One region of the Pararhizobium sp. DWP1-1-3 genome, then DNA from elsewhere that is predicted to be linked to it. Evidence: predicted binding sites of a transcription regulator. Region 1 holds the regulator's gene; the other holds the start of a gene.
What was found. Region 1 encodes LexA, which represses DNA repair genes until DNA is damaged. Its sites were predicted from a motif close to TGTTCNNNNTGTGTTCNG; they were not measured.
Positions count from the first base shown of each region.

Region 2: uvrA (excinuclease ABC subunit UvrA) is a predicted target of LexA. The motif match lies at 4,943-4,960, and genes of this name have one in related genera.

Region 1 covers NZ_JAFCTR010000001.1:889,516-905,041, forward strand. The annotation lists gene ACP7BS_RS04375 (alanyl-tRNA editing protein) at 1-277, opposite strand, end outside; gene ACP7BS_RS04380 (cysteine synthase A) at 284-1,324, opposite strand; gene ACP7BS_RS04385 (cupin domain-containing protein) at 1,634-2,281, shown strand; gene ACP7BS_RS04390 (SDR family NAD(P)-dependent oxidoreductase) at 2,390-3,232, shown strand; gene ACP7BS_RS04395 (MFS transporter) at 3,267-4,607, opposite strand; gene ACP7BS_RS04400 (class I SAM-dependent methyltransferase) at 4,600-5,853, opposite strand; gene ACP7BS_RS04405 (DUF1365 domain-containing protein) at 5,897-6,751, opposite strand; gene ACP7BS_RS04410 (NAD(P)/FAD-dependent oxidoreductase) at 6,776-8,119, opposite strand; gene ACP7BS_RS04415 (cryptochrome/photolyase family protein) at 8,116-9,573, opposite strand; gene ACP7BS_RS04420 (LysE family translocator) at 9,752-10,384, opposite strand; partial or broken gene ACP7BS_RS04425 (phosphotransferase) at 10,487-10,756, opposite strand; tRNA gene ACP7BS_RS04430 (tRNA-Asn) at 11,173-11,247, opposite strand; gene ACP7BS_RS04435 (hypothetical protein) at 11,468-11,746, shown strand; gene lexA (transcriptional repressor LexA) at 12,293-13,003, shown strand; tRNA gene ACP7BS_RS04445 (tRNA-Cys) at 13,534-13,607, shown strand; gene ACP7BS_RS04450 (hypothetical protein) at 13,835-14,053, opposite strand; gene ACP7BS_RS04455 (LysE family translocator) at 14,503-15,120, shown strand; gene ACP7BS_RS04460 (response regulator) at 15,167-15,526, opposite strand, start outside.
Region 2 covers NZ_JAFCTR010000004.1:336,377-351,902, forward strand. The annotation lists gene ACP7BS_RS12650 (NAD(P)H-hydrate dehydratase) at 1-1,072, shown strand, start outside; gene ACP7BS_RS12655 (DUF72 domain-containing protein) at 1,073-1,876, opposite strand; gene uvrA (excinuclease ABC subunit UvrA) at 1,900-4,821, opposite strand; gene ACP7BS_RS12665 (single-stranded DNA-binding protein) at 5,087-5,629, shown strand; gene ACP7BS_RS12670 (MarC family protein) at 5,707-6,336, opposite strand; gene gyrA (DNA gyrase subunit A) at 6,568-9,363, shown strand; gene ACP7BS_RS12680 (hypothetical protein) at 9,530-9,670, opposite strand; gene ACP7BS_RS12685 (hypothetical protein) at 9,684-9,920, opposite strand; gene coaD (pantetheine-phosphate adenylyltransferase) at 10,029-10,523, shown strand; gene ACP7BS_RS12695 (peptidylprolyl isomerase) at 10,553-11,122, shown strand; gene ACP7BS_RS12700 (peptidylprolyl isomerase) at 11,165-11,674, shown strand; gene queA (tRNA preQ1(34) S-adenosylmethionine ribosyltransferase-isomerase QueA) at 11,753-12,838, shown strand; gene tgt (tRNA guanosine(34) transglycosylase Tgt) at 12,835-13,965, shown strand; gene ACP7BS_RS12715 (DUF4864 domain-containing protein) at 13,978-14,397, opposite strand; partial or broken gene ACP7BS_RS12720 (NAD(P)/FAD-dependent oxidoreductase) at 14,573-15,526, opposite strand, start outside.

The DNA of each region.
Region 1 (15,526 bases):
GATGAAGCACCAGCTGTTCACCCACCAGCACAGGCGGCTGATCGGCTGCCGGAACATGGATGATGATGTCCTTGGTATCGCCATGACGGGTGGTTTCGATGTCGATGCGGCTGCCATCGGCGCGCTCGAAAAAGCCGTTATCGCCGGGCTGTCCGCCCGACGTTGCGTAAAAACACGTCTGGTTCAGCTCGATGCCGCCGTCTTCCCGTATTCCCGTGACGATCGCCTCCGTGGTTGAAAGATAGAAATCGTCGCGAAAAAGGGCAGTCGTTGTCATGAGATGCTATCCGGCGGGTTCGTATGGCACTGCTATTGCGGAATTCCGTGTCAACCAGGCCGGCACGGGAAGGCCCTTAGACTTGAGAAATGCCGGGTTGAACAGTTTCGACTGATAGCGGTTACCATAGTCGCAGAGGATCGTCACGATGGTATGTCCCGGTCCCAGATCTTTTGCCAGGCGAATGGCGCCGGCGATGTTGATGCCGGAGGAACCGCCGAGGCAGAGCCCCTCTTTTTCAACCAGATCAAACACCAGCTGTACGGCCTCCGCGTCCGGGATCTGATAGGCGAAGTCCGGGGTGAACCCTTCGAGGTTCGCCGTGATGCGCCCCTGGCCGATACCTTCGGTGATCGAGCTGCCGGATGATTTCAACTCGCCATGGGCGTAGAACTCGTAGAGGGCAGCGCCCTCCGGATCGGCGATCCCGATCTTGATGTCCGGGTTCTTCGCCTTCAGGCCAAGCGCGACACCGGCCAGCGTGCCGCCTGAGCCGACCGCACAGATGAAGCCGTCGACCTTGCCATCGGTATCGCGCCAGATTTCCGGCGCGGTCGTTTCGACATGGGCGTCGCGGTTGGCGACATTGTCGAACTGGTTGGCCCAGATCGCGCCGTTCGGCTCGGTCTTTGCCAGTTCGTCGGCGAGACGGCCGGACAGTTTCACGTAATTGTTGGGATTCTTGTAGGGAACAGCGGGGACCTCGATGAGTTCGGCTCCGAGAAGACGCAGCGCGTCCTTCTTTTCCTCGCTTTGGGTCTCTGGAATGACGATGACCGTGCGGTAACCGAGGGCATGGGCAACAAGCGCAAGACCGATGCCGGTATTACCGGCCGTGCCTTCGACGATCACCCCGCCAGGCCTCAACTGGCCTGATTTTTCGGCATGCCGGATGATCGACAGGGCGGCACGGTCCTTGACCGACTGGCCCGGATTGAGAAATTCCGCCTTACCGAGAATGGTGCATCCGGTCGCTTCCGAGGCGCCTTTGAGGCGGATCAGCGGCGTATTGCCGATGGCGTCGAGAACGGAATGCAGAACGGGCATGATTAAACCTTTTGGCTTCGGGCGATACCATCAGGCGCGTGCCTGAAACGGACGACGATTGAACAGGAAATAGGGATCTGCATAAACCGGGAAAGCCCCTGCAGTTCAACAGACCGAAATCCTAGCGTCTTTTCGGCTGAGACTCCTGATCAAGCAAGAAATAGCGTTTCACCGCGACGCTGTCGTGGGCAAAAATTGACCCAAAAGTGGATGATCCGGTTTCGTAAGGATGTGATCCAATTCTTGACCCTTGGCGTAGTGAGGCGATAGTTTCTCCTGCGCGATCCGCCAAGACAGGTTTTAAGATGAATGGCTGAAGTCCAGCTCGATACGGTGGATGCCTTGATGGCACGATATGCTGCAGGTGTTCTGCCGGAGCCCGCACGTGTGCTCGTCGAAGCGCATCTTCAGATGCAGTCCGTCAACAGACCCAAGGTCGCCGAGTACGAAATGGTCGTCGGCGGTATTCTCGAACACATGGAGCCGGTTTCTCTCAAGTCAAGAGACACCGCACTGAGAGCCGTTTTCGCGGCCGCGGCCGTGGCAGTGGCCGATACGACATTCGAGCAACCGGAAACGGCGCTTTTCCCCAAGGCCATTCGCGACTTTGCCGGACTCGATGCCGCAGAAATTCCCTGGAAACGCAAACTGCCGGGTTTCAAGGAATACAGCCTTGGAAAAATCGACGGCTGCGACGTTAGCTTCTTCTGGCTGAAGCCTGGGCGCGTGATTCCGGCCCATACGCATGAAGGGTACGAGCTTTCGCTGGTTCTCGACGGCGCCTTTAACGATACACGCGGGCGCTTCGCCAAGGGCGATATATCGGTGGCGGACGAAAGCATCGACCACCGTCCCGTGGCGGAAGCCGAATGCCCCTGCATCGGCTTTGCCGTCTCCCAGGCCCCCGTCAAGCTGACTGGCTCATGGAGACAATTGCTAGGTGACATGATCGGCTGACGTTTTGCCGAACAATGGCCCGAATGCGGGAACAAACTACATTTCAACGCGTATTGTTTGGTGATCCCGGTTTCCGGGGTCGGCGATGAAGCAGCGAGAGGAAACCCCATGACCGAGTTTGTCGCACACCCCGAGTTGGGTCTGGCCTGGGTCACGGGAGCAAGCTCCGGTATCGGCCGCGCTTTGGCGTTGCGCTTGGTCAGGGACGGTTTCAACGTCGTCGTCACCGCCCGCGATCACGAAAAACTGGTCCAGCTGCAGCATGAATCACCTGGGCCTGGCAAAATCATCGTGCTTGATGGCGACGTCACCGATCCACGCGATATGGAACGGATTTTGGCTGCTATCGAATACGAGCACGGTTCGATGGTGCTCGCGGTCCTGAATGCCGGCTTCTACGTTGCCGTTCACGGGGAAGACTTGCACCGCGAGGATTTCGAAAAGACTTTTGCAGTCAACCTGAACGGCACGGTCAACTGTCTGTTGCCGGCCGTGCGCCATATGAAGGCGAGGGGGCAGGGCCAAATCGCCATTGTGTCCTCCGTCACGGGATATGGCGGACTGCCGACCAGCGCTGCCTATGGGGCAACCAAGGCGGCATTGATCAATATGGCTGAAAGCTTGAAATTTGATCTCGATAAAGTCAGCGTGCGCCTGCAGATCATCAATCCCGGCTTTGTCGAAACGGCAGCAACGGCAAAGAACGCGTTTCCGATGCCGGCCCTAGTCAGCGCCGAGGTGGCGGCAGATCGCATTGCCGAGGGCCTGAAATCCAGTGGTTTCGAAATTACCTTTCCACGGCGCTTCACCTACGTCATGAAGCTGCTCAACCTCTTACCTTACGGCCTCTATTTCTGGCTGATCAACAGGGCTACCGGATGGAAGACACGGCCGCTGGTCACTGACGGGCATGCCGTCGAGACGTTGGAGCGAGACCCTCAGGCTGTGTAATATCCCACAGCCCAGCCGTTCCATCCCACCGTATTTATGGGTGGATGCGCAACCGCAGATTATTCTGTGCCGTCTCGTCCAGCGGGAAATTCCACATCAGCGCGATAGCAGCGAGTTTCAGTACGACCGGAACCCAGGCATAGATCGCCGCGAGTGCGAACAGCGCAGGTGCGCTATTATTTGCTGCCGGTGCCGGATCGAAACCGAAGTACTCAAGCAGTGGAAAGATGACGCCCACGCCGGCCGCCAATGAAAGCTTGGTCGCAAGCCCCCATGCGGCAAAATAAAAGCCGCTGCGCTGATCACCGGAGGCTGCGGTATCGGCATCGATGACATCGGCCTGGATCGACGGCGGCAACGTCAGGTCGAAACCGAGCAGCAGCCCGGTCGAAGCGCAGATCAGGGCAAACGGTAGGAGCGCTCCTGGCGGCAGCATGGGAGCTACCGCAAATATGGCGCAGGCGACGGTCATCGCCATGGCCCATGCCCGGTGTTTGCCGAGCTTTCGCGCCGTCCACGCTGCAAGCGGGATGCCGGCGACGGCACTGAGGAAGTAGAGAAAAAGCAGCGGTCCGCGCATATCCGGCAGTTGCAGGCGCGCCGAAACGAAATAAAGGAACAGTGTCGCCGGAATGCCGTTGGCAAGGCCGTTGAGGAAAAAAGCGGCGATCAAACGCAGGAATGGCTTGTTGCGACCGAGACAGGACAGTGCCTCCCTCAAAGGCAAGGTGTTTCGCGTCAGGTTCGTGGGCTCCGGGACGATCCAGACGGTCAAGCCGCCGAAGACAAGCAGTAAGACCGCCACGGTGATGCCGAGGACGGCCAGCCCTGAAAATCCTTGCCGTTCAAACCCAAGCGCAAAGGGCAGCACGATGGCGACCAGCGTGCCCAACAGCGTCAGGCCTTCCCGCGCCGAGGTCAGCCGCGTGCGGCCATGATAGTCCGAGACCAATTCAGCGCCCCAGGCGGAGTAAGGCACGACCGCCAGCGTGAAGCCCAGCGATGTCAGCATGCCCCAGACGGCGAGCCAGGCAAGACCAGCGCCGTCTGCAGGCCAATACAGCATCAGGGCCGATAGGGCGGCGATCGGCAAGGACAGCAGGAAAAGCAGCCGGCGGCGGCCAAAGCCCGGATTGATCCGGTCTGCCGCATAACCTGCCAGGGGATCGGTGATCGCATCGAAGAGCCGCACCAGCAACAGCGCCCATCCGACGGATGCAATCGGCAGGCCGAGTGTTTCGGAATAGTAGGTCGGAACCAGCGAGTAGAGCGGCAGGCCGAGAGCTGCCAGCGGTGCTGCAGGAAGAGCATAGGCGAAAAGCAGCCGGTGGCTGATCTGCGTCCTGGCAACACCCCCGGCTGCGGGCTTATTCATAGACGATCTGTCGGACGTCGATGTTTTTGGCGCGAAAGCCGGCTTCGCAGTAGAACAGGTAGAATTCCCAAAGCCGTTTGAAGCGGATATCGAAACCGAGCGGTTCGACCTTGTCCCAGACACTCCAGAAGCGCTCGCGCCATTCGGCGAGCGTGCGAGCGTAATCCAGACCGAAACCGAAGTCACCGCTGATTTTCAAACCCACCTTGCGGCCGAGATCGATCAGATGTTGCGGGGTTGGCAGCATGCCGCCCGGAAAGACGTATTTCTGAATGAAATCCGGATTGGCGCGATATTCCTCGTAGGCTTCCGGCTTGATGGTGATGATCTGCAGCCCTGCCTTGCCGCCCGGCTTCAGGCAGCGCTGCAACTGCGAAAAATAGGCCGGCCAATATTTTTCGCCGACAGCCTCGAACATCTCGATGGAGACGATCCGGTCATAGATTCCGGCCTCGTCGCGATAATCCTGGAACTTGATCTCGACCTTGTCGGACAAGCCGGCATTCTTCATCCGCTCATTGGCGAAGGCCAGCTGTTCGCGGCTGATCGTCAGACCGGTCACCTTGCAACCGATCTCGCTTGCTGCATATTCGGCGAACCCACCCCAGCCGCAGCCGATCTCCAGCACGTGATGGCTGGCATCGATGCCGGCCGCATCCGCCAACGCCTTGTACTTGGCGCGCTGGGCCGATTGCAGATCATTGGCACCGGTCGAATAGAGGGCCGACGAATAGGTCATCGTTGGATCTAGCCACTGTTTGTAGAAGGCATTGCCAAGATCATAATGGGCGGAAATGTTCTTCTTGGAGCCCGATTTCGTATTGGCATTCATCCAGTGACGGAATTTTTCGACCAGACGCAGCGCGCCGCGCGCGCCGTTGGAAAAATTACGGCCGACATCGGTGTTGACGAGAAACAGTTCAAGAAACGCGCCGACATCCGGGCTGTCCCAATCGCCGTCCATATAGCTTTCGGCAACGGCGATGGTGCCACCGGTCAGCGCCCGCTGCGGCAGGTTCCAGTTGTGCAACGTCACGGCAGCGACAGGTCCCTGTGCCTTGCCCTTGACCACCACGGTACGTCTATCCGGCAAGGTCAGCTTCAGACACCCAGCCTGCATATGCACAAGGCCACGCAAAACCATCTGAGCTTTCGCTGGTAAGCCTTTGACAATGCGTGATAAATTTTCTGTTGAAAGACGTTCTCCGTCTTTCGGATCACAATAACCGGTGCCTGCTGTACTCATTCGACAGATCCTCAGCAATCATTGCTCTTGACGCAAAATAACCTCATTCCGCCGGAGCGCCAACCTGAGATTCATGGGAAAAACCGCTCCCTGTTCTACGCCCTTCTCTCCAGACGCTGGTTGGTTCCGGCGCTTGCGGCCGCGGGATATAGCGGAGGCCTTTGATCCAAAGCTTCAACGCTTCCCAATGAATCCCTGCAACGATCTTGAGTGTAAGATGCGGAATGCGGGCAACAAGACGCAAAATCCTGCCTGTCTGCAACGGTACTTGAACACCGGAGAAGGTTGCGGCGAGCAGCGGACCCTCCTTGTCTGTTTCCAGAATACGCCAGCGGATCTCGTCTCCCGGAGGCAGCATGCGGAACTGGTAGCGCATGTCCATGGGGATGAAGGGCGAGACGTGAAACAACTTGTCGCATTGCTGTCGAACACCGGCATCGGACACATCGTCCGGCCCGATCGGGCAGACATAGGTGTGGCGTTCGCCGAACGTATTGCGCACCTCGTAGATCATCGCGCTCAGCGCACCGTTTTCGCCATAGGCGTAATAAACGGCCAAGGGATTGAAGACGAGACCGAGGATACGCGGATAGCAGACCAGAAGCACACGGGCGGGCCGCACCGGCAAACCGTTCTTCGCCAGCAGCGCATCGACATAGCTGCGCAGCGGCGCCCCGCTATCGCCCGTATGATCCTTTTCGTGAAACGACAGAAGATTGCGGCGATTGACCGAGAAAACCCTGCTCATTCCATCCGCCTCGGGCAGCCGGTCGAGATCGATCATCAGCGAAAACACGTCATAGCTGAACCGATGGCCGACCGGTTTCATCCGCTGATGCATGACTTGGCCGGCATAAAGCACGGCAGCCGCCCGCGGAGGCGCGCCGTTCTTTGTCATGTCCGATCCGGATGATGCGCGCATCTATTCTGCCGCCTCCTTGAACACGGACGATAGCTGCTGGCGCCAGGGGATGATACCGCCAAGCGCCTCTGCAGCCGCAAGCCCCGAGGCCAGGCCATCCTCATGAAAGCCGTACCCGGTCCAGGCACCGGCAAAGAACGTGCCGTTGTCGCCCTGGATTGCCTGCAGCGCGCGCTGGGCAGCCATCGAGCCTGCGTCGAATTGCGGATGATCATAGGAGAATTCGGCAAATACCATCCCCGGTGCCGGTTCGCGTTCCGGGTTCAGCGTCACAAACAGTGGGTGCTGAGGCGCGATGCCCTGAAGGCGGTTCATCCAGTAGCTGACGGCGACGCCCTGCGAGCCGCAAGGTTTGATCGAGCGCAGGTAGTTCCAGGACGCCCAGACTTTTTTCCGTTTCGGCATCAATCCCGTGTCCCGGTGCAGGATGACCCGGTTGGAATGATAGGGAACGGCCGACAGCACCGCGCTTTCCGCGGGTGTGGGATCAGAAAGCATGGCTAGCGCCTGGTTGCTATGGGCGGCAATGATCACCTTGTCGAAGGTTTTAGTAGCGCCATGCGTATCAGTAATGGAGACCCTGCCGTCCTGACGCCGGATCGATGTCACCCCGCAGCCAAGACGGACGCGGTCGCCGAGCGGCCGCAAAAGCTTGCGCAGATAATTGCGGCTGCCACCGGTGACCGTGCGCCACGGGTGCGGCTTGGAATAGATGAGCCGGTGATTGTCGAAGAACTGAATGAAATTCTCAGCCGGAAAATCCAGCATCTTGGCTGTCGGCGAAGACCAGATCGCGGCTGCCATCGGCGCCAGGTAGTTGTTGGTGAAGCCGGGTGAAAAGCCACGCCAGTTGAGATAATCGCCGATCGACATGGCCTTGAGCAGACCTGCGCTTCGATCTTCAAGGCAGATGCGGTTGAACCGGAGGATTTCGCGCAACATCATCAGGAAAGAGGGGCGGACGAGATTGCGCTTCTGGGCAAAGACGGTGGCCAGATTGTCGCCGCTCCATTCCAGCCGTCCCTGATCGAGCGACACCGAAAAGCTCATGTCGCTCTTATGCGTCGTGACGTCCAGCTCTGAAAATAGCGCTTTAAGATTTGGATAATTGGCCTCGTTATAGACGATAAAACCGGTATCGACGGAGAGCGGCGTGCCATCGTAGTCGATATCGACCGTGGCCGTGTGACCGCCGGGGCGAGTATCTTGTTCATAGAGAATGACATCGTGGACGGGATTGAGCGCCCATGCGGCAGAGCTGCCCGAAACGCCGGAGCCTATAACCGCGATCGACAGGCGGCGGCCAGAAATATGATGTTGGCCTTGCGAAAAGAGGGCGTTCATGCTGCGTCCTTGATCTTGTTATAGGCGGCGAGTGCGCGGTCGCGTGCCTTCGTATGGTCGACGATCGGTTCCGGGTATGTATCCCCCAGTCTTAGACCGGCGGCATCGAGGACGCTTCGAGACGCCTCGAAGGGCCGGTGCACGAATTTTGCGGGCAGGTCCGCGAGTTCCGGCACGAAGGTTTTGACGTAGATGCCGTCGGGATCGAACTTTTCCCCCTGCAAGACAGGATTGAAGATCCGGAAGAAAGGCGACGCATCGGCGCCGCTGCCGGCCACCCACTGCCAGCTTGCCGCGTTGGAGGCGGGATCGGCATCCACCAGCGTATCCCGGAACCAGGCCTCGCCCCGGCGCCAGTCGATCAGCAGGTCCTTGATCAGGAAGGATGCCGCGATCATGCGGACGCGGTTGTGCATCGTACCGTGCCGCCAAAGCTGGCGCATGCCGGCATCGACGATCGGATAGCCGGTTTGGCCCTTCGTCCAGCGCTTGAAATCGTCGTCGGTTCCGCTCCAGGCGAAGGCGTCATATTTCCGGTTGAGATTTTCTTTCGGCAAATCCGGATTGTGGAAGAGCAGGTGGTAGGAAAAATCGCGCCAGACCAGTTCCTTGCGAAAGGTGACCAAGTCATCGGCGGGAATATCCCGCAGATTGCGGGTGGCGTGCCAGATGCGGGCAGGGGAGATTTCCCCCATGGCCAGATGCGGCGAAAGCCTTGACGTGCCATCGGTTCCCGGCAGATCGCGCCTGGTCTTGTATCCGGAAAGATCGTCCTCGACGAATGCCTCCAGCCGTTCGAGTGCAGCGGTTTCGCCCGGTGTCCAGATTTCGGAAAACGTCTGTGCCCAATCCGGAGCCGTCGGCAAAAGCGCCCATGAGGCCAGATCCTCGCTGTCAGGCCATTTGACTGAAGCAACCAGCACATCTGGCCGTTCGAGCGGCTGATCAGGCTCGCCGGATGCCTCGAGCGCGCGCCAGAACGGCGTATAGACGCGGTAGGGCGTACCGGAGCCCGTCTTCAACCGGGTGGGCTCGTGGAGAAGCTGTCCGGCAAAACTCTTTACGGTTACTCCCGTGGAGGCCAACGTGTCTTTCAGTGGTCCATCGACAGCGATGCCGTTTGGGTCATAGCGGCGATTCCAATGGACGGTTGACGCGCCGGTCTCAGTAATCAGCTTTGCCAACACGCTACCCGGCTCGCCGCTGCGAAGGGCAAGCCGGCTTCCGAGGTCACTAAGCGCCTTCTCCAAGCCTTTCAGCGAATGATGCAGCCACCAGGACTGTGCGGCGCCCAGTGGCCCGGTGCCGTGCCGAGAAGGCTCGCGGATGTAGACGGGAATGATACTGCGGCCGGTTTGGGCTGCGGCATGAAGCGCATGATTGTCGTCCAGCCGCAGGTCCTTGCGAAACCAGACGATGATAGGGTTTTCGTGGGAAAGGTCATTGTTGTTCATTTTTATCCGCGCAACGTATCCAACGTCGTAGTCTACGCAGATACGGGTGCAACGGATCAAAGGTTTCGCGGAGAAAGCTTTTTATTTCATCGTTTTGCGGGCGAATACCGCCAGCGAAATTGGAACTGCCGCTTCTTTATATGAAGCGGCAGCCGCAGCCATCGGAGGCCGGAAGGATTCAGCTTTTCTGGAAAGCCAGATGCGCCCCGAGACCGACCAGCATGGTACCACCGGCGCGCTGCATCAGGCGTTGCGCGGAGCTCGAACGGCGCAGCTTGGTCATCACCGCACCGGCCAGAAACACGCAGACGATATCCGCCGACGAAAACATCAGGTTGACGATCGTTCCAAGGATCGCCAGCTGCAGCCAGACCGGGAAGGCGGCCGACGCATCGACGAATTGCGGCAGGAAGGCCACGAAGAAAATCGCCGTCTTGGGATTGAGGACCTCTACGGTAACGCTCTCGAAGAATGCGCGGCGCCCCGATTTCGGCGCGGTGCCGGGCAGGGTGGTGTCGCCCTCAATCTTGGAACGGAAAAGAGAAATGCCAAGCCAGATCAGATAGGCCGCACCGGCAAATTTGACGATCATGTACAGCGTCGGCACGGCATGAAACAGGATCGACAGACCTGCGGCTGCGGCAATGACATGGAAGTAGCCACCGAGGTGAATACCAAGCGTGGCCATCAGCCCGGACCAGCGGCCACGCGCAATCGTCTGGGCCGCCGCATAGAGCATGGCCGGACCGGGAATATAGGCAAAGACCGCCGTGGTGGCGATGAAGGCGATAAGCAACTCGATCGACGGCATTGTCTGCTCCTGTCGTGGGTCTACTGGATTGAATTCCTCTACACTACCGTCAGTAGAAAGTCTCGTGCACATGTTGTGCCGGGATTCAGTGCCGAATGATCATTATCCCCAGGTCAGCGGGTCGAGACGCAGATAGAAATCGAGCCTTGCCCGGTCGGCAGTCGCGATCGCGTGTATGTCGAACAGACGAGTTTGCGCAGTCCGCACTTCTTCAGCGGTGCGCCATGTCTCGCGGGTGTTGCCGACAAGCAATGCAAAGTCGACGTAGCGATCCGCCGCGCCCAACCGTCCGAGATCGATCATTCCGGTGCAGCGAAGCGTTTCCGGATCGATCATGAAGTTCGGCATGCAGGCATCACCATGGCAAACGACACGGTGTCCACTGGCTTCCCAGAGAAAATCCTGGCAACCGGGCCGTACCGGATCGAAAGTCAGTCACGTATCATCCCCACAGCCTGTTTAGCGAAGGCGAATTGCGCCCCCGCACCACATAGATATTGGCAACCGCAATTTCACCGTCACTGAACAGAAAGCCGGGTTTTTGCGCGGTTTCTTTTTGCTGACAAAGGTCGAAGGGCGCGGGGACTCTGCCAAACCGGTGCATTCGTGAAGCTGAGATTCGACACAGCGCCACGAACTTTGCATTGCTGTTGATGATCGAAGGGCTAGGTGCCCCGCTGGTGGCGATGACCGATGATACCGCAAACTACCATGCCACGCCGGTTACCGGCCGACCCATTCGCCTCAAATCAAAAAGGCCTTGCTTTTTCAGCAAGGCCTTTGAAAACTGGCTCCCCGGGCCGGATTCGAACCGGCGACCTGTCGATTAACAGTCGAATGCTCTACCGCTGAGCTACCAGGGATCATCTGCGGCGGTATGTCCTGCAGAAGTGAGGCTGCTAATACAAATGCTTTTCCGATTTGCCAAGCGGTTTTTCAAAAAAAAACGCACAATCTTGTCAGACTGTGGAGAACTTCCCATCTGTGGGAGGCAGCGCATTCCGGCTGCCTGCGAGCCAAACCCTTGGCATTGCGGGACTGTAGCATAACGGGCACGCGCTTTACGCTTGATAGGTGGAATATATGGCAGAACCGCAAAAAACGAAAAAATTCGGCATCGACGCGCGAACGCATGAACTGGTTATTGGTTCATGGCGGATGCGGCTGCCGCAATCGCGTCTATTGCGCATCACCATCGGCGGCACGTTGATTTTTGGCGGCATCCTCGGGTTTCTGCCGGTCCTCGGATTCTGGATGGTGCCGCTGGGGTTCCTAGTCCTATCTCATGATCTCGCCTTCGTCAGGCGCCGGCGGCGCAGGCTATCGGTGTGGTGGGCGCGAAAATGGCAAGCGTCCAATTAGAACACCGTAACAGCTGCTGTTTCAGGACATCATGCGAGGGGGTGTCGATCGTTCCTTGATTGGGCCGCGTCGTCACACCGGCTGCCGGCGCATTCTCCTGGACTTGGGGTCGCGGCATCATCCTCTGTGCTCTCGCTAAACATTCCCGCACCAGTCGATTCAGTCAAAGCCAGCAACACCGGCCGCCCAAGAAATCCCGACATGCCTTTTGGAATTTAGCTGTGCGGTTCGGTTTGTCTTTTCCGGCGAAAACGACATTGCCACGCTCATCGACATGCCGTGCCATTACATCGCAACAGGATTTTTTAGACTCACCGGTCCTTACAAACGAACGGCTCCAGGTTGTGCAAAGGCTTCGCAATTGGGCCTACTTCTGGGCAAGCGGGAATCCTCCGGTCAAAACAGTCGGATGACGGACCCGATTCGATCGTTTGTGTCGCCATGTGCCCCTTGAAAACATTCGATGAATTTTAAGTACTTGCGGAACACATATGGAACAGATAATGTTCGTTCTTGATTTGTTTCTCGATTCTGGAGTGATCGTTCATGCTGACCCGCAAGCAACAGGAACTGCTTCTGTTCATTCACGAAAGAATGAAAGAGTCGGGTGTGCCTCCATCGTTCGATGAAATGAAGGATGCGCTGGATTTGGCCTCAAAATCCGGCATTCACCGGCTAATCACAGCGCTTGAGGAGAGGGGGTTTATCCGCCGCCTTCCCAACCGTGCGCGTGCACTGGAGGTGATCAAGTTGCCGGAGGCCTATTCGATGAGCCTCCAGCCCAAGCGGGGCTTTTCACCGAGCATCATTCAAGGCAGTCTTGGCGTGCAACCAGCCCCTGCTGCTCCCGCCAAAGCCGCCGCAAACAGCGATACGGTCTCGATACCGGTGATGGGCAGGATTGCCGCCGGTGTGCCGATCTCGGCGATCCAGAACAACACCCATGATATTTCCGTGCCCCTCGAGATGGTCGGCGCCGGCGAGCATTATGCACTTGAAGTACGCGGCGATTCGATGATCGAGGCAGGTATTCTGGATGGCGACACGGTCATCATCCGCAACACGAACAGCGCCAGCCCAGGCGAAATCGTCGTCGCCCTGGTTGATGACGAGGAAGCGACGCTGAAGCGTTTTCGACGGAAAGGGGCCTCGATCGCACTGGAGGCCGCCAACCCTGCCTACGAAACGCGCATCTTCGGGCCTGACCGGGTCAAGATACAGGGGAAACTTGTCGGACTGATCCGCCGCTACCATTGAACGGACTACGTCTTCTGCCCGCATGAAGGCTGGGGATCAGGTGATAACCGAGCGGTGCGCACGACAACGCAAAAAATCGCATGACGATGGAAACGGCCGCAGCGCTTACAGCTCGGAGCGGCAAGGCGTTAGCGATGTGTTGGATCTGAGATCACGTCTTCTCAGCGCTGCTTTCAAACTTGGTACTTGGCAGGACTTGGTGTCAGCCAAGTCAACCAGCGGCGGGGCCGCTCCATCATTCAACCCGGCGGAGATGGCGCCTGACTATGGGGCGACTTTCGAAACCCGCCTTCCATTCCCTTCGATAATGCACCAATCGATCAGGGCAGGGGCCGTTGCGAATTTTCATCGGCTGCTGTGATCTCGTTCCGGTTTGTCGGATGCCAACTTAAGCGTCGCCTCAGGGTTGTGACGACAGATCGGAAATATCATTTCGGAACTGGCCAAGAGCGTTTTTGAGAAATATCCTCTTGCGATTTGTCTAGGATCATTCTAAACCGCCGCCACAGTTCGACTATTTGAACTCGTGAGGCCTCGTGGCGGAGTGGTGACGCAGAGGACTGCAAATCCTTGCACCCCGGTTCAATTCCGGGCGAGGCCTCCAAATTTCCCACAGATGTCAGTCTCCGGCGGAAACGAGCAACGGCGTTGCCGTTTCGACCAAGGTCGATTACGGCGCGAGCAAATCCATCCACGCGATTTTTTCAGGCAGAACCTCTGGACGGTTATTTTAATCCGGCACTCTTAATCAGGAAGAGACAAGCAGTCGGCAACAATGGATGGGCGTTCCGCGTCCACCGTTGCGGTCGGGATATCACGGACCGGGGCTGATCAATGATAATAGAAGCAGGCGCAATCGGCCTTGCTGTCATCCGGTTTCGTCCAGACGCGTACCGCCAGTTTTTTGGCTGCACCTGTTTCGTCCAGCCGAAGTCCGAGCAGTGACACGGCCGCAAGCTTCGGGTTGACCGCATCGATCTCGATGGTGGATCCGACCTGATGGACGCCCTGCTTCGGGGTCCAAGTGAAAAACTGCACGCTGTAATGCATTGCATTCTCCTTCGCCGGCTTGCAGCACATACGTTCAAGTGGGGAACAGACGCTGCAACACGCTGGTCACGGGCGCTCCACTGCTGAATGCGTACTCAATGCGTAGGAGTGACGATAACATAATTTGGCAGCCGGGGAAACAATCTCGCCATAATATGCACCGAACGATCACTGCTCATCATCCATCCGCACGGCATGCATCGGCCGTGAGATGCGCATGACGCATTTTGATGCTGCGGCCCCCAATGATCACCAGCAATGGCGGTAACCCGCCGTTAACGCTGGTGGCAGTTCGACTGCCTGTTCATGCCGAAATACGGCACCTGCCGTATGTCTCTTGCACCCCTCCTGCGTGCATTTCTCCCGGCGTCGATGACAGAATCGCGGCTTGACCGGGATGGCTTCATCAACGCCGCTTAATGGCGGCGCTACCGGTTGGAGGAGCCGCTATGTTGCCACTGGAACAGTTGATGCCGTTCGCCTTTGCGACTCTGATTTTCGCTTGCATGCCAGGCCCTGCCATTCTCTACATGACGGCACAGACACTGGCGCACGGGCCGCGGGCCGGATTGATGGCGGCCTTCGGTATTCATCTGGGCTGCTACGTTCATATTGTCGCGACAGCATTGGGTTTGGCGGCGATCCTCGACCAGGCGCCCGCCGTTTACAATGTCATCAAATTCGCCGGCGCTGCCTATCTCGTGTGGTTGGGTGTCACCATGTTTCTTGGCGGCCGGAGGGACGGCGAAAAAATTGCCAACGCAGCGCCCGGCGTTCTGCGTGACAGCATCGTCGTCGAGGTCCTCAATCCCAAGACCGCGCTGTTTTTTCTGACCTTCCTGCCGCAATTCATCGACCCGGCACCCGGCACACCTGTGTGGATGCAGTTTCTCATCCTTGGTCTGATCGTCAATCTGGCCTTGTCCATCGCTGACCTGGTCGCCGTCGGCATTGCATCCTTTGCCCTTGGACGGGTCGGCACAGGTGGTTCAAGCTGGCTCGTTCCAAAAGCGTGCGGATCGATTTTAATCGGCTTGGGCATCGCCCTGGCGCATAAGGGCGCCTGATCGAACTGGCACCGGACCTGGACCTGGACGGCATGGCTGCGACCTTCTAACCTGCCGACAACCCTAGGCGAATAGCATACGCCGTCAGTTCTGCGCCGCTGTGCAGGTCCAGTTTTCGCATCAGGTTTTCACGATGTTTGCGGGCTGTGAGTGGGCTGATGCCGAGACGTTCGGCGATGTCGCGTGTGGTTACGCCATGCGGGATGAGCGCCAGCATCTGCTGTTCACGCCGGGTCAGTTCGGCGGGAAATGCGATAGCGGTCCCTTGCCCGGCCGGTACGGCCGGCCTGTTCTTTTGGTCTACAGCAAAACGAACCTCTTCGGCGACATAGGGTTCATCGTGCCGCATGGCCTCGATCGCGGCCATCAACTCGCTCGCATCCCCGCTTTTCGTCAGGTATCCGTC
Region 2 (15,526 bases), on a different contig from region 1:
CGCCTTGGTGATGCAGGCTGTCACGCAAGCGCAGATTCCCGTTATCGCCATTGACCTGCCGTCCGGTCTTGACGGCCGCACCGGACAGGTGCTGGGCGAGAGTTTTCGAGCCAGCCATACCGTTACCTTCATGGCGCGAAAGCCGGGGCATCTGCTTTTGCCGGGGCGCTCGCTTTGCGGCAGCCTGGACGTGTTCGACATTGGTATCCCCGAACGTTTGCTTAAAAGCCATACTAGCAGGCTTTGCGAGAACGGTCCGCATCTCTGGGCCGGCCATACGCATGTGCTTGATCCGTCGGCCCACAAATTCACGCGCGGCCATCTTGCCGTCTTCTCGGGCGGGCCGCTGTCAACCGGTGCGGCGCGGCTGTCGGCTGCGGCCGCACTGACGGCTGGCGCCGGACTGGTGACAATTGCGTCGTCCTCTGCGGCGCTCGCGGCCAATGCCGCGCATTTGACAGCCGTGATGCTGAAGGAGATCGACGATGCCGCCGCTCTGTCGCATTGGCTTGCCGACAAGCGCATCAGCGCCTTCGTGCTCGGTCCGGGATTTGGCGATCTGGAGAGGGCGCGGCAATACGCCCTGATGCTCTGCAACCGGGCGCTGGTGCTTGATGCCGACGGGATCACTGCGTTCAAGGAAAATCCAGCGCCGCTTTTCGACGCTTTTTCGCAGGGTGAACCCCATCTGGTCATGACGCCGCACAATGGCGAGTTCGCCCGGTTGTTTCCGGATATCGACGCCGGCCCAACTCTGTCAAAGGTCGATCGCGCTATCATGGCTGCCAAACGCAGCCACGCCGTCATCGTCTACAAGGGCGCCGACACCGTCATCGCCGCGCCCGACGGGCGCGCCGCGATCAACACCAACGCCCCGCCCTGGCTGGCAACCGCGGGGTCGGGCGATACGCTCGCAGGCATTATCGGCGCGCATCTGGCGCAGGGCATGCCGGCATTCGAGGCCGCCGCTTCAGGCGTCTGGCGTCACGGCCGGGCCGGCGTCAAGGCAGGCGAAGGGCTGACGGCAGAGGAACTTGCCGCTGCGATCGAGCCATTGCCTGCGGCCGGTTGATCAGTCCACCCGCTTCTGCAGCGCCCGTGCGCCGTTCGGCGCATTGACCTTGCCTTCGCTGATGAAAAAGGCAAATACGTCGCGTGGCTGCTTTTCCGGCTTGTGGGCGGGATCCGCATGGGCGAGATCGCCGATATCGCCGCCTGCCGCCCAAATTTTCACCCGGTCGGCCCAGAGATCAAGGCGTTTTTCATCGTAACAGGTCGCCACGTCATCGCTGCCGGTCTGAAGGCGCGCATAGACGAAATCACCGGTCACATCCGCGATCATCGGATAGTCGAAATGATCGGCGCAGACGACCGCCACCTTGTGCTTGACAAGCAAGGCGGTGAATTCCGGCGTGCGGAAGGAATCGTGGCGTACCTCAACGACATGACGTAGCGTCAAGCCATCCTGCTTCTCCGGCAGCAGTGCCAGAAACGCGCCAAAATCCTCGACGTCGAATTTTTTCGTCGGCATGAACTGCCACAGGATCGGCCCGAGATGCGGCCCGAGTTCGGTCAGCCCCTGGCCCAGAAATTTGCCGATCGACTCGCCAGCTTCCGCCAGCACCTTCTTATTGGTGGTAAAACGGCTGGCCTTCAGCGAGAAGACAAAATCATCCGGCACTTCCGACGCCCATTTGGCGAACGTCTCCGGCTTTTGCGAGCCGTAATAGGTGCCGTTGACCTCGATGGCTTTCAGCTGGCTGCTGGCATATTCCAGCTGCCGTTTCTTCGTCAGCGTCTCCGGATAGAACGTCCCCTCCCAGGGGTCAAAGGTCCAGCCGCCAATACCGCAACGGATCGTGCCTGATTTGGTCATATGCCCACTCTCCGGTCTTTGCCTTACTCTGCCGCCACCATCTTGCGGATCGGCCGTCGTTCCAGAAGCTCCTTCAGGAACGCGCCCGTATGCGAGCGCTTTTCCTTGACGATATCTTCCGGCGTTCCGGCTGCGATCACCTCGCCACCACCATCGCCACCCTCCGGGCCGAAATCGATCACCCAGTCGGCGGTCTTGATGACTTCGAGATTGTGCTCGATGACGACGACCGAATTGCCCTGGTTGACCAGTTCGTGCAGCACTTCGAGCAGCTTGGCGACGTCATGGAAATGCAGGCCGGTGGTCGGCTCGTCGAGGATGTAGAGCGTGCGGCCGGTCGAGCGTTTCGACAGTTCCTTTGCGAGCTTGACGCGCTGCGCCTCGCCGCCCGACAGGGTGTTGGCCTGCTGGCCGACCTTGATATAACCGAGCCCGACACCCTGCAGCGCCTGCAGCTTGTCGCGCACCGCCGGAACGGCGGCGAAGAACTCGACGCCTTCCTCCACGGTCATGTCGAGCACGTCGGCGATCGACTTGCCCTTGAAATGCACATCGAGCGTTTCGCGGTTGTAGCGCTTGCCGTGGCAGACGTCGCAGGTGACATAGACATCCGGCAGGAAGTGCATCTCGATCTTGATGACGCCGTCACCCTGGCAGGCCTCGCAGCGGCCGCCCTTGACGTTAAAGGAGAAGCGGCCCGGCTGATAGCCGCGCGTCTTTGCTTCCGGCAGTCCGGCAAACCAATCGCGGATCGGCGTGAAGGCGCCGGTATAGGTGGCCGGGTTGGAGCGCGGCGTGCGGCCGATCGGTGACTGATCGATGTCGATGACCTTGTCGATATGTTCGAAACCGTCGATCCGGTCGTGCTCGGCCGGGTTTTCACGCGCACCCATGATCCGCCGGGCCGCCGCCTTGTAGAGCGTCTCGATTAGGAAAGTCGATTTGCCACCGCCCGATACGCCGGTAACGGCGGTGAAAATGCCAAGCGGGATCGACGCCGTGACGTTCTTCAGATTGTTGGCGCGGGCACCGACGACGGTGATTTCCTTTTTCTTCTTCGGCTTGCGCCGTTCGGCCGGAACCGCGACGGCCATTTCGCCCGAAAGATATTTGCCGGTCAGTGAATTCGGGTTGGCGAGAACTTCCGCCGGTGTGCCCTGTGCCACGACCTCGCCGCCGTGAATTCCGGCAGCCGGGCCGATATCGACCACATAGTCAGCAGTCATGATTGCGTCTTCGTCGTGCTCGACGACGATCACGGTGTTGCCGATGTCGCGCAGATGCCGCAGCGTATCGAGGAGACGGGCGTTGTCGCGCTGGTGCAGGCCGATCGATGGTTCGTCGAGAACGTAGAGCACGCCGGTGAGACCCGAACCGATCTGCGAGGCAAGCCGGATGCGCTGGCTTTCGCCGCCCGACAGCGTGCCGGAATTGCGCGACAGGCTGAGATATTCCAGCCCGACATCGTTGAGAAACCGCAGCCGTTCGCGGATTTCCTTCAGAATGCGCACCGCGATCTCGTTCTGCTTGGCGTTCATGTGCTCGGGCAGGACCTCAAACCAATCACGCGCCACGCGGATCGACATCTGCGTGACTTCACCGATATGCAGCTTGTTGATCTTGACCGCCAGCGCCTCCGGCTTCAGGCGAAAACCGTTGCAGGCCGGGCAGGGGGCTGCCGACATGTAACGTTCGATTTCCTCGCGCGCCCAGGCACTGTCGGTCTCCTTCCAGCGCCGCTCCAGATTGGGCACGATGCCTTCGAAATTCTTGGTCGTATTGTAGGAGCGGGCGCCGTCCTCGTAATGGAAGCTGATCTTTTCCTCCGTGCCCTGCAGGATAGCGTGCCTGGCCTCGTCGGAAAGATCGGTCCATTTGCTCGACAGCTTGAAGCCGAAAGCTTTTCCCAGCGCTTCGAGCGTCTGATTGTAGTAAGGTGAGGATGATTTGGCCCAAGGGGCGATGGCGCCGTTCTTCAGCATCCGCTCGGGTTCCGGAACGATCAGGGCCTCGTCGATCTTCTGCTGGCTGCCCAGACCATCGCAGGTCGGGCAGGCACCGAACGGGTTGTTGAACGAGAACAGCCGCGGTTCGATTTCCGAAATGGTAAAGCCGGACACCGGGCAGGCGAATTTTTCCGAAAACAGCACGCGCTCATGCGTCTCGTTCAGCGATTTGTTGGCCGAACCGCCAGCCGAGGTTTCTTCCGGCGGCAGCGGCTTGTCGGCAAATTCGGCAATCGCCAGGCCATCGGCAAGCGTCAGGCAGGTTTCCAGACTGTCGGCGAGGCGCGCCGTCAGGTCCGGACGCACGACGACGCGATCGACGACGACATCGATGTCATGCTTGTATTTCTTGTCGAGTACCGGCGCCTCGGCGATCTCGTAAAACTGCCCGTCGATCTTGACGCGCTGAAAGCCCTTCTTCATCAGCTCGGCAAGCTCTTTCTTATACTCGCCCTTTCTGCCGCGCACGATCGGCGCGAGAATATAAAGACGGGTACCTTCGCCGAAACCGACGACCCGGTCGACCATCTGGCTGACCGTCTGGCTTTCGATCGGCAGGCCGGTTGCCGGCGAATAGGGAACGCCGACGCGGGCAAACAAAAGCCGCATATAATCGTAGATTTCGGTGACCGTGCCGACCGTCGAGCGCGGATTGCGCGACGTGGTCTTCTGCTCGATCGAGATGGCAGGAGACAGGCCGTCGATCTGATCGACATCCGGCTTCTGCATCATCTCGAGAAACTGGCGGGCATAGGCCGACAGGCTTTCGACATAGCGCCGCTGCCCCTCGGCATAGATCGTGTCGAAAGCCAGCGAGGATTTCCCCGAGCCGGAGAGGCCGGTCATGACGATCAGCTTGTTGCGCGGCAGATCGAGGTCGATGCCCTTGAGATTATGCTCGCGCGCGCCGCGGATGGAAATGGTCTCGAGTTTGCTCATCGTGCCCAGCTTTGTATCTGCATTGGAAAGCTCCTATTTAAGGTCGCCAGCGGCCATGTCGAGGCGGAAGGTGAAAAACAGGGGGCTTTCTGAGTCGGTTGACAAGATATTACGAATTTATTAGAACAAAGAAAGAACAAAATTTGAAATCTGTTGTGGATGACACAATGCAAAGGGGCGTATGCTGGGCTGGCAGCCGCTAAGATGCGCGCTCTGAATTTGGTAGCCGGGCTGCAAGGCCGGGCAGGATAGCGGGAAAAGCAAGATGGCAGGCAGTGTCAACAAGGTGATTTTGATCGGTAACCTCGGGGCAGACCCGGAAATCCGGCGCACGCAGGACGGCAAGCCGATCGCCAACCTGAACATTGCCACGTCCGAAAGCTGGCGTGACCGCAATTCCGGCGAGCGCAAGGAAAAGACCGAATGGCATCGTGTGGTGATCTTCAACGAAGGTCTCTGCAAGGTTGCCGAGCAGTATCTGAAGAAGGGTGCGACGGTCTATATCGAGGGCCAGCTGCAGACCCGCAAATGGCAGGACAAGGATGGCCAGGATCGCTATTCGACGGAAGTCGTTCTGCAGGGCTTCAACTCGACGCTGACGATGCTCGGCGGCCGGGGTGACGGGCAGGGCGCCGGCGGTGGCCGCGGTGGCTCTGAATATGGCGGCGGCAACACGGGCGGCGGCTCGGACAATTACGGCGGCGATTACGATCGTCCCTCCTCGGCACCGGCAGCCCGCTCCGGCGGCGGCGGCGCGAGCAGCGGTGGAAACTTTTCGCGCGATATGGACGACGATATCCCGTTCTGATCAAAGCTCTTCATGTCAAAAAAAGCCCGGGAAACCGGGCTTTTTTCGTTGGCGGAACCTGCATCAGCCAAGCTTGGTCACAAGGCCATGGTCGATTTGACGCCGTCGACGACGAACTGAACCGCCAACGCCGCCAGAATGACGCCCAGCAATCGTGTGAGGATGGCACGGCCGGTAACGCCCAGGAACCGGTCGATGCGATCGGCGATGACGAGGGCGGCAAACAGGACGGCAAGGCAGAAGGCGATGACCAGGATCAGTTGAACCCGGTCGATCGTCGCGGAAAAGGAGCCCGAGAGCAGGATCGTGGCCGAGATCGCGCCCGGGCCGGCAATCAGCGGCAGCGCTAAAGGAAACACCGCGATATTGTGGATATGGTCGCGGGTAATGGCAGTCTCGCCGGTCTTTTCCTTGCGCTCGTTGCGCTTCTCGAAAATCATCTCGAAGGCGATCCAGAAGAGCAGCAGTCCGCCGGCAATCCGGAAGGCGCCGATCGAGATGCCCAGCAGGCCGAGGATGCCGTTTCCGAACAGCGCGAAGGCCGAGAGGATGAAGAAGGCGATCAGCGTACCGCGCCGCGCCACCAGAAAGCGTTCGTGCCGGCTCATTCCGACGGTCAGGCTGAGGAAGATCGGCGCAAGGCCGGGCGGATCGATGGTGACCAGGATCGTGGTCAGCGCATTGATCAGAAGGTCGAATTGAGACATCCCATTCCCCTCGCGGCCTTGTTTATGATGACCGTCTGATGAATTGTTAGGCGAGGGGCGCGCCGAATGAAAGGGCTGTCCTTCACTGTTTAGCCGCTTTTGCCTTGCAAATGCCCGCGAGAGCGCCGATGAGCCTAAAAGGCTGTTCAAAACCCAGCCCTGAAATTGGCGCTCGCCAATCCATTCGGCTATAAAAATCTGTCTGATTCTGAACAAAGATCGTGATCGAAATTGACTGAACAAAGCACACCAGGCGGCGGCAAGAATCCACCAGGCATCGAGCCCATTTCCATCATGGAGGAAATGCAGCGCTCGTATCTCGATTACGCCATGAGCGTTATCGTCAGCCGTGCTCTTCCAGATGTCCGCGATGGTCTGAAGCCCGTGCACCGGCGCATCCTGTTCGGGATGAGCGAGCTGGGCATCGACTGGAACAAGAAATACGTCAAATGCGCCCGCGTCACCGGGGACGTGATGGGTAAATTCCATCCGCACGGCAACTCGGCGATCTATGACGCGCTTGCCCGCATGGCCCAGCCCTGGTCGCTGCGCTTGCCGCTGATCGACGGTCAGGGCAATTTCGGCTCGATCGACGGCGACCCGCCGGCGGCCGAACGTTACACCGAGTGCCGCCTGCAGAAGGCAGCCCATGCGCTGCTCGACGACCTCGACAAGGAAACCGTCGATTTTCGCGACAACTATGACGGCACGCTCAGCGAACCGTCCGTCGTTCCGGCGAAATTCCCCAACCTTCTGGTCAACGGCGCTGGCGGCATCGCCGTCGGCATGGCGACCAATATCCCGCCGCACAATCTGATCGAAGTCATCAACGGATGTATCGCCCTGATCGATGAGCCGGCACTTGAACTGCCGCAGCTGATGGAGATCATTCCGGGTCCGGACTTCCCGACCGGCGCTTTCATTCTTGGCCGCTCCGGCATCCGTTCGGCCTATGAGACCGGCCGTGGCTCGGTCATCATGCGCGGCCGCGCCACCATCGAACCGATGCGCGGCGACCGCGAGCAGATCATCATCACCGAAGTCCCCTTCCAGGTGAACAAGGCGACGATGATCGAGAAAATGGCCGAACTGGTCAAGGACAAGCGCATCGAGGGCATTTCGGACCTTCGCGACGAATCCGACCGTCAGGGCTACCGCGTCGTCGTCGAGCTGAAACGCGATGCCAATGCTGAAGTGATCCTCAACCAGCTCTATCGCTACACACCGTTGCAGACCTCGTTTGGCTGTAACATGGTGGCGCTGAACGGCGGCAAGCCGGAGCAGATGACGCTGCTCGACATGCTGCGCGCCTTCGTCTCCTTCCGCGAGGAAGTCATCAGCCGCCGCACCAAGTATCTGCTGCGCAAGGCGCGCGATCGTGCGCATGTGTTGGTCGGCCTGGCGATTGCCGTTGCCAATATCGACGAGATCATCAAGCTGATCCGCAGCGCTCCGGATCCAGCCACCGCGCGCGAACAGTTGATGACGCGCCGCTGGCCGGCATCGGATGTCGAAAGCCTGATCCGTCTGATCGACGATCCGCGTCACCGCATCAACGAGGACCTCACCTACAACCTGTCCGAAGAGCAGGCACGGGCCATCCTCGAGCTGCGTCTCGCCCGCTTGACGGCGCTTGGCCGCGATGAAATCGGCGACGAGCTGAACAAGATCGGCGCCGAGATCAGCGACTATCTCGATATCCTGTCCTCGCGCATCCGCATCATGACCATCGTCAAGGACGAACTCATCGCCGTGCGCGAAGAATTCGGCACACCACGTCGCACCGTGATCGTCGAAGGCGGTCCGGATATGGACGACGAAGACCTGATCGCCCAGGAAGACATGGTCATCACCGTGTCCCATCTCGGCTACATCAAGCGTGTGCCGCTGGCGACCTATCGGGCCCAGCGCCGCGGTGGCAAGGGCCGCTCCGGCATGGCGACGCGCGATGAGGATTTCGTCACGCGCCTGTTCGTTGCCAATACCCATACGCCGATGCTGTTCTTCTCGTCGCGTGGCATCGTCTACAAGGAAAAGGTCTGGCGCTTGCCGATCGGCACGCCGCAATCGCGCGGCAAGGCCCTGATCAACATGCTGCCGCTGGAACCGGGCGAACGCATCACCACCATCATGCCGCTGCCAGAGGATGAAACGACGTGGGAAAACCTCGACGTGATGTTCTCGACGACCCGTGGCACGGTCCGCCGCAACAAGCTGTCGGATTTCGTCCAGGTCAATCGCAACGGCAAGATTGCCATGAAGCTCGACGAGGAGGGCGATGAAATCCTCTCCGTCGAAACCTGCACCGAGCATGACGACGTGCTGATGACGACGGCGCTCGGCCAGTGCATCCGCTTTTCGGTCGATGACGTCCGCGTCTTTGCCGGCCGTAACTCGATCGGCGTTCGCGGCATCACGCTCGGTGACGGCGACCGGATCATCTCGATGACCATCGTAGGCCACGTCGATGCCGAGCCGTGGGAGCGTGCAGCTTATCTCAAGCGCGCTGCCGCCGAGCGGCGGGCTGCAACCGGCGAGGACGAGGAAATCGCACTGGTCGGCGAAGAGGTGACCGAAGAAGGTCAGCTGGACGATGCTCGTTATGAAGAGCTTAAGGCACGCGAACAGTTCGTGCTGACGGTCTCCGTCAAGGGTTTTGGCAAGCGCTCCTCCACATATGACTTCCGCACCTCTGGTCGCGGCGGCAAGGGTATTCGCGCAACGGATACCTCCAAGACCGGCGAAATCGGTGAACTGGTTGCGGCCTTCCCGGTCGAAGACAACGACCAGATCATGCTGGTGTCCGATGGCGGCCAGCTGATCCGTGTTCCGGTTGGGGGCATCCGGCTTGCCAGCCGCGCCACCAAGGGCGTGACGATCTTCACGACTGCAAAGGACGAGAAAGTTGTGTCCGTTGAACGGATCAGCGAGCCGGAACCCGAAGAGGGCGATGAGGTCGCAGGCCAGACGGACGTGTCGGATGAGGATATGCCGGCCACTGAGCCGCCGGCCACAACGGAAGAATGAAACCTTCCGTCCTATGATTACAAAAAGCCGGGCGATCGCATCGCCCGGCTTTTTCGTTTGCGGCTGCCATCGGACATTTGCGGCAAAGAAAAACCGGACTGGCAGGGAGCCGTCCGGCTTTTATTTCAGGGCACTGGAGGTTGCCGCTGGTGAAAAACTGAAAATGTCAGACGCTGAAACCACCTGTGTCCCGGCTCATAGCCTTCATCGCGTTTCTGTCGCGCTGAAGCTCGAAAATGGTTTTAGCGAAATCGACCAGGAACACGATACTGATCACTGCCGAAATGAGCATCATTGTGATGGCCATTGCAGATTATCCTCTACTTGAACAAACGATTGCCGGTGAGACCAGGCCGGTCCATGCGCGCTTCGCTTCTGATTGCGTTTGCGGTTGCAAAAATCATGACAAAAAACATGGTCATCGACAGAAGAATAAGTGCCATAGCGGTGATCCTTTCAGCCGATAAACGGCCGTCACTGGAAAAAGTTCCGTTCTCTACTTCGCGGAATATCAAATCCTCTTTGAAGCAACCTTGAACGTGTCCTTCATCTAGCATTCATGCCATCCAGCTTGTGTTCCGCAGGGAACACGTGGAGCGGCAAGGGTGCTCCCTTGCGATTGGCCGCAGTCCGTGACAAAAGGCTTCGAAACGGAAACGGGCGTTATGACCACTGCTTTTTATCCAGGCTCCTTCGACCCGATGACGAACGGTCACCTCGACGTGCTGGTGCAGGCGCTGAACGTGGCGCCGACGGTCATCGTTGCGATCGGCATCCATCCCGGCAAGACGCCGCTGTTTTCCTTCGAGGAACGGGCAGCCCTTATCGCCCAGTCGTTGAAGGAATTCCTTCCGGAAAGAGCCGGCGATATTTCGGTCGTGTCTTTTGACGATCTGGTGGTCGATGCAGCGCGAAAACATGGCGCTTCGCTGCTGGTGCGTGGCCTGCGTGACGGCACGGATCTCGACTACGAGATGCAGATGTCAGGCATGAACAGGCAGATGGCGCCGGATATCCAGACCCTGTTTCTTCCAGCCGGGACGGCATCGCGGCCCATTACTGCCACATTGGTTCGCCAGATCGCTGCCATGGGCGGTGATGTCAGCGCCTTCGTACCCAAGGCCGTTCATCTGGCCTTGAACGCAAAACGCAAATCCTGACGTTTTCCTTTTATTCCACGGGAGTTCATATGAAAATTCTCCAACTCGCTTTCGCAGGCGCCGTTGTCCTCGCATCCCTGACCAGCACTGCCTTTGCCCAGGCCAAGGAATACATCACCATCACGCTGAAGGACGGCCCGGTCGTCATCGAACTGATGCCGGACGTTGCGCCCAAGCATGCTGCGCGCATCAAGGAACTGGCCGCAGCCGGTGACTACAACAACGTCGCCTTCCACCGCGTCATCCCGGGCTTCATGGCCCAGACCGGCGACGTCCAGTACGGCAATATGGAAAAAGACTTCAAGGCCGACATGGCCGGCATGGGCGGTTCTTCGAAGCCGAATGTTGAAGCTGAATTTTCCAAGGTCCCGTTTGAGCGCGGCACAGTTGGCATGGCCCGCAGCCAGGACCCGAACTCCGCCAATTCGCAGTTCTTCATCATGTTCGCACCCGGCGATTTCCTCAACGGCCAGTACACGGTCGTCGGCAAGGTCGTCGAAGGCATGGACAATGTCGACAAGATCAAGAAGGGCGACGAAGCCAACAATGGTTCCGTCACCGATCCCGACCGCATGATCAGCGTCAAGGTCGGCAAGTAACACACGTTTTAAAACACTCGCTCTAACAACAAGGAGAAGGCCATGACAGAGATCAAGGATCCTGAAAACACTATCATCATGGAAACCACCAAGGGGCAGGTGATCATCCAGCTTCTGCCTGACCTGGCACCGGGCCACGTTGCCCGCATCAAGGAACTGTGCGCCGAAGGCGCCTATGACGGCGTCGTTTTCCACCGCGTCATCGACGACTTCATGGCGCAGACCGGCGACGTGCAGTACGGCAAGACGGGCGGCAAGGATTTCAATCCGGCCCGCGCCGGCATGGGCGGCTCCGAAAAGCCCGACCTCAAGGCCGAGTTCTCCAACATGAGCCATGTGCGCGGCACGTGCTCGATGGCGCGCAGCCAGATGCCGAATTCCGCCAATTCGCAGTTCTTCATCTGCTTTACCGACAGCCCATGGCTGAACAAGCAGTATTCGGTCTGGGGTCAGGTCATTTCCGGCATGGACAATATCGACAAGATCAAGAAGGGCGAGCCCGTCAAGGATCCCGACAGCATCGTGTCGATGAAACTTGCCGCCAACGCCTAATTCAGGCTATTGCCAAAACCCGTCCCGGATCGCCTTCAAAAGGCGCCGGGGCGGGTTTGCCGTTTAAAGAAGATTTTCATGCGCGTCGATCTGTTCGATTTCGATCTCCCCGAGGATAACATTGCGCTGCGGCCCGCAAGCCCGCGCGACAGTGCCCGTCTGCTTGTCGTCCAGCCGAATGAAAGCGTAGAGCTCTCCGATCGCAGCGTCATGGACCTGCCGTCGTTTCTGCGCCCCGGCGATGCCCTCGTTTTCAACGATACCAAGGTTATTCCTGCCCAACTGGAAGGCCTGCGCCGGCGTGGCGAGGACGTGGTCACGCAAGTGTCGCTGACGCTGCACATGCGCGTCGCGCCCGACCGATGGAAGGCGTTTGCCCGTCCGGCCAAGCGTCTCAAGCCCGGCGACCGGATCGAGTTCGGGCACGGCTCCAACACCTGCCTGATGGGCGCGCTGGACGCGACGGTCGAGGAGAAGGGCGAGGCGGGCGAGGTGACGCTGCGGTTCGATCTTTCCGGCCCGGCGCTGGACGAGGCGATCCTTGCCGTCGGCCACATTCCTTTGCCGCCCTATATCGCTTCCAAGCGCCCGGAGGACGAGCAGGACCGCACCGACTACCAGACAGTCTACGCCCGCGAACACGGCGCGGTGGCGGCGCCAACCGCCGGTCTGCATTTCACCGACCGGCTGTTCGAAGCGCTGGATGCGCTTGGCGTCGAGCGCCATTTCGTGACATTGCACGTGGGTGCTGGAACTTTCCTGCCGATGAAGGTCGATGATACCGACGACCACGTCATGCACCAGGAGATCGGCCATGTCAGCGCCGAAGTCGCCGAACGCCTGAATGCGGTCAAGGCGAGGGGCGGGCGCATCGTCTGTGTCGGTACCACCTCGCTGCGGCTGCTCGAAAGTGCGGCGGAGGAGAATGGCGACATCCGCCCCTGGTCCGGCCCGACCGGCATCTTCATCACCCCCGGCTACCGCTTCCGCGCCGTGGATATGCTGATGACCAATTTTCACCTGCCGAAGTCGACGCTGTTCATGCTCGTCTCGGCCTTCAGTGGCCTCGAGACGATGCGGCGCGCTTATGCCCATGCGATCGACACCGGCTACCGCTTCTATTCCTACGGCGATTCCAGCCTGCTTTTCCGGGATGCAACATGACCGAAACATTTCAGTTCAACATCAAGGCAACCGACGGCAAGGCGCGTCGCGGCACGGTATCGATGCCGCGCGGAGAAATCCGCACGCCGGCGTTCATGCCGGTCGGAACCGTCGGCACGGTCAAGGCGATGTATCTCGATCAGGTCCGCGATCTCGGCGCCGACATCATTCTGGGCAATACCTACCATCTGATGCTGCGCCCCGGCCCGGAGCGCGTGGCGCGTCTGGGCGGCCTGCACGAGCTGATCCGCTGGCCCTATCCGATCCTCACCGACAGCGGCGGCTTCCAGGTCATGTCGCTGGCTGGCCTGCGCAAGCTTGACGAGAAGGGCGTGACCTTCAAGAGCCATGTCGATGGCGCTTTGCATCATATGTCGCCGGAACGCTCGATCGAAATCCAGGGCATGCTCGATAGCGATATCCAGATGCAGCTCGACGAATGTGTGAGACTTCCGGCTGAACCCACTGATATTGAACGCGCAATGGAAATGTCGTTGCGCTGGGCCGACCGTTGCAAGACCGCTTTTGGTGACCAGCAGGGCAAGGCAATGTTCGGCATCGTGCAGGGCGGTGACATTCCGGCGCTGCGTATCCGTTCGGCCCAGGCGCTGTCTGGTCTCGACCTCAAGGGCTATGCGATCGGCGGTCTTGCCGTCGGTGAACCGCAGACTGTCATGCTGGATATGCTGGATATCACATGCCCGGAACTGCCGGTCGAAAAGCCGCGATACCTGATGGGTGTAGGCACGCCCGACGATATCCTGAAATCGGTGGCGCGCGGCATCGACATGTTCGATTGCGTCATGCCGACAAGGGCCGGCCGCCATGGGCTGGCCTTCACCCGGCGCGGGCGGGTCAACCTGCGCAATGCCCGTCATGCCGAAGATATCAGGCCGCTGGACGATCAGTCCGCGTGCCCGGCAGCGCACGACTATTCGCGCGCCTACCTGCATCATCTCGTCCGCGCCGACGAAAGCCTCGGCGGCATGCTTTTGACCTGGAACAATCTGGCCTATTATCAGGACCTGATGGCCGGCATCCGCACGGCGATCGAGCAGGGCCGCTATGCAGCCTTCATGGAAGAGACACAGGAAGAATGGGCGCGCGGCGACCTGGCGCCGCTCTGAACAGCGCTGTAGTCAAATTTCGGAGCCTGGGGCCTGCTGCAGCATCTGCACGCCGTTGATCTTGTAGCTGCCGTCCGGTTGCTTGACGAGAAAATACAGCGCCGTCCAGTTCTTGCCGTCAGGCGCAGAGATCAAAACTTCCTGCACCACCGTATCGCCATCGATCTTGCTGCGGCCGAAGGCAAAATTACCGGGGCGGTAGACCGGCGTATAGCCGCGCTTGACCATCTCGAAGAAAATGCTCTTGTCCGGAAATTTCTGCCTGATCTGCGGCGAGGCAAAGGAATAGGCCGTCTCCGCATCATCATTGAGAAAGGCTTCGATCTGGTTCTGGATGATCGACTGGGCCGTATCGACAGGTTCCGCCGCCAAAGCCAGCGGGGCGGACAATAGAATGGCGATACATGCGCAGGCTCTGAGCGTCCGGATCATTCCCCATCTCCTTGCTGGCCATCAGAATAGATATGATACGTGTGCCAAGAGAGAATGGTTTCCCATGAGATTTTATATGTTTTTATATATCAAATTCAATAGTTTGAATAATTATGTTAAACCAGAAAGATAAAATTTCGGCATAACCTTGGTCGCCGCGTGCGGTTTGAACGGACTAAATGCCCAGACGGTCTTTCATTCTGCCCCAGATCATCGCCGAGTGCACGCCGATCGGCCAGAACGCATGGAAGCGCATGGGTTTGATGCCGGTGACGGGCAGGTCGATCTGGACGGATTGTCCGCCCAGCAGCCGTTGGGCCAGCTGTTTGCCCATAGCCGTCGCCAACGCCACGCCACGGCCGTTGCAGCCAAGATAGATCAGGGTGTCTTCAGTCGGTTCATGCAGATGGGGCAGGTGGTCCGGCGTGATCGCCAGCTGGCCGTTCCAGGCATGGGTCCAGTGGATACCCGCAAGACCCGGCCAAAGGCATTCGGCATAGCGTTTCAGGTAATCGAGCGGCCCGGTTTGCCCGGACAATGCCCGCTGCGGCCCACGGCCACCCATTAGCAGCCGGTTCTGCTTGTCGAGCCGGTAATAGACCGTGATATGACCGCTTTCGTAGAGCACCGGACGGTGCGGCAGAATGCGGGAGGCAAGATCATCGGGCAAGGGTTCTGTCGCAACGATCGAACTGAACGGGGATAAGAGATTTCCTCAAGCCCGGCCAGAGCCCGCCCGAGTATGCATTTGTAACAACAAGCAATTTATCCGCCGTGACAGTCGCCTTGTCGGTGGTCAAAAACCATTTTCCGGATTGTCTGCGGGCCGAGGCAACACGGCTATCACCATGGATCGATGCGCCGGCATTCTGGGCTGCTGCCGCAAGGCCGCGCGCGTAATTCAAAGGATGCAGATCGCCGCCGCGCGGATCAAACAGCGCCGCCGGGTATCGATCCGTTCCCGTTGCCAGCGCCGTTTCGCTTGCATTGAGCAAGCGCGTCGGCATGCCATGCGTGGCGCATTGGTGTGCCGTGACATCGATAGCCCTGGCCGTCCGCAGATTGGTCGCGGCCCGCAGCGTACCGTTCTGGCGTGCCTCGCAATCGATGCCCAGACGGGAAATGAGAT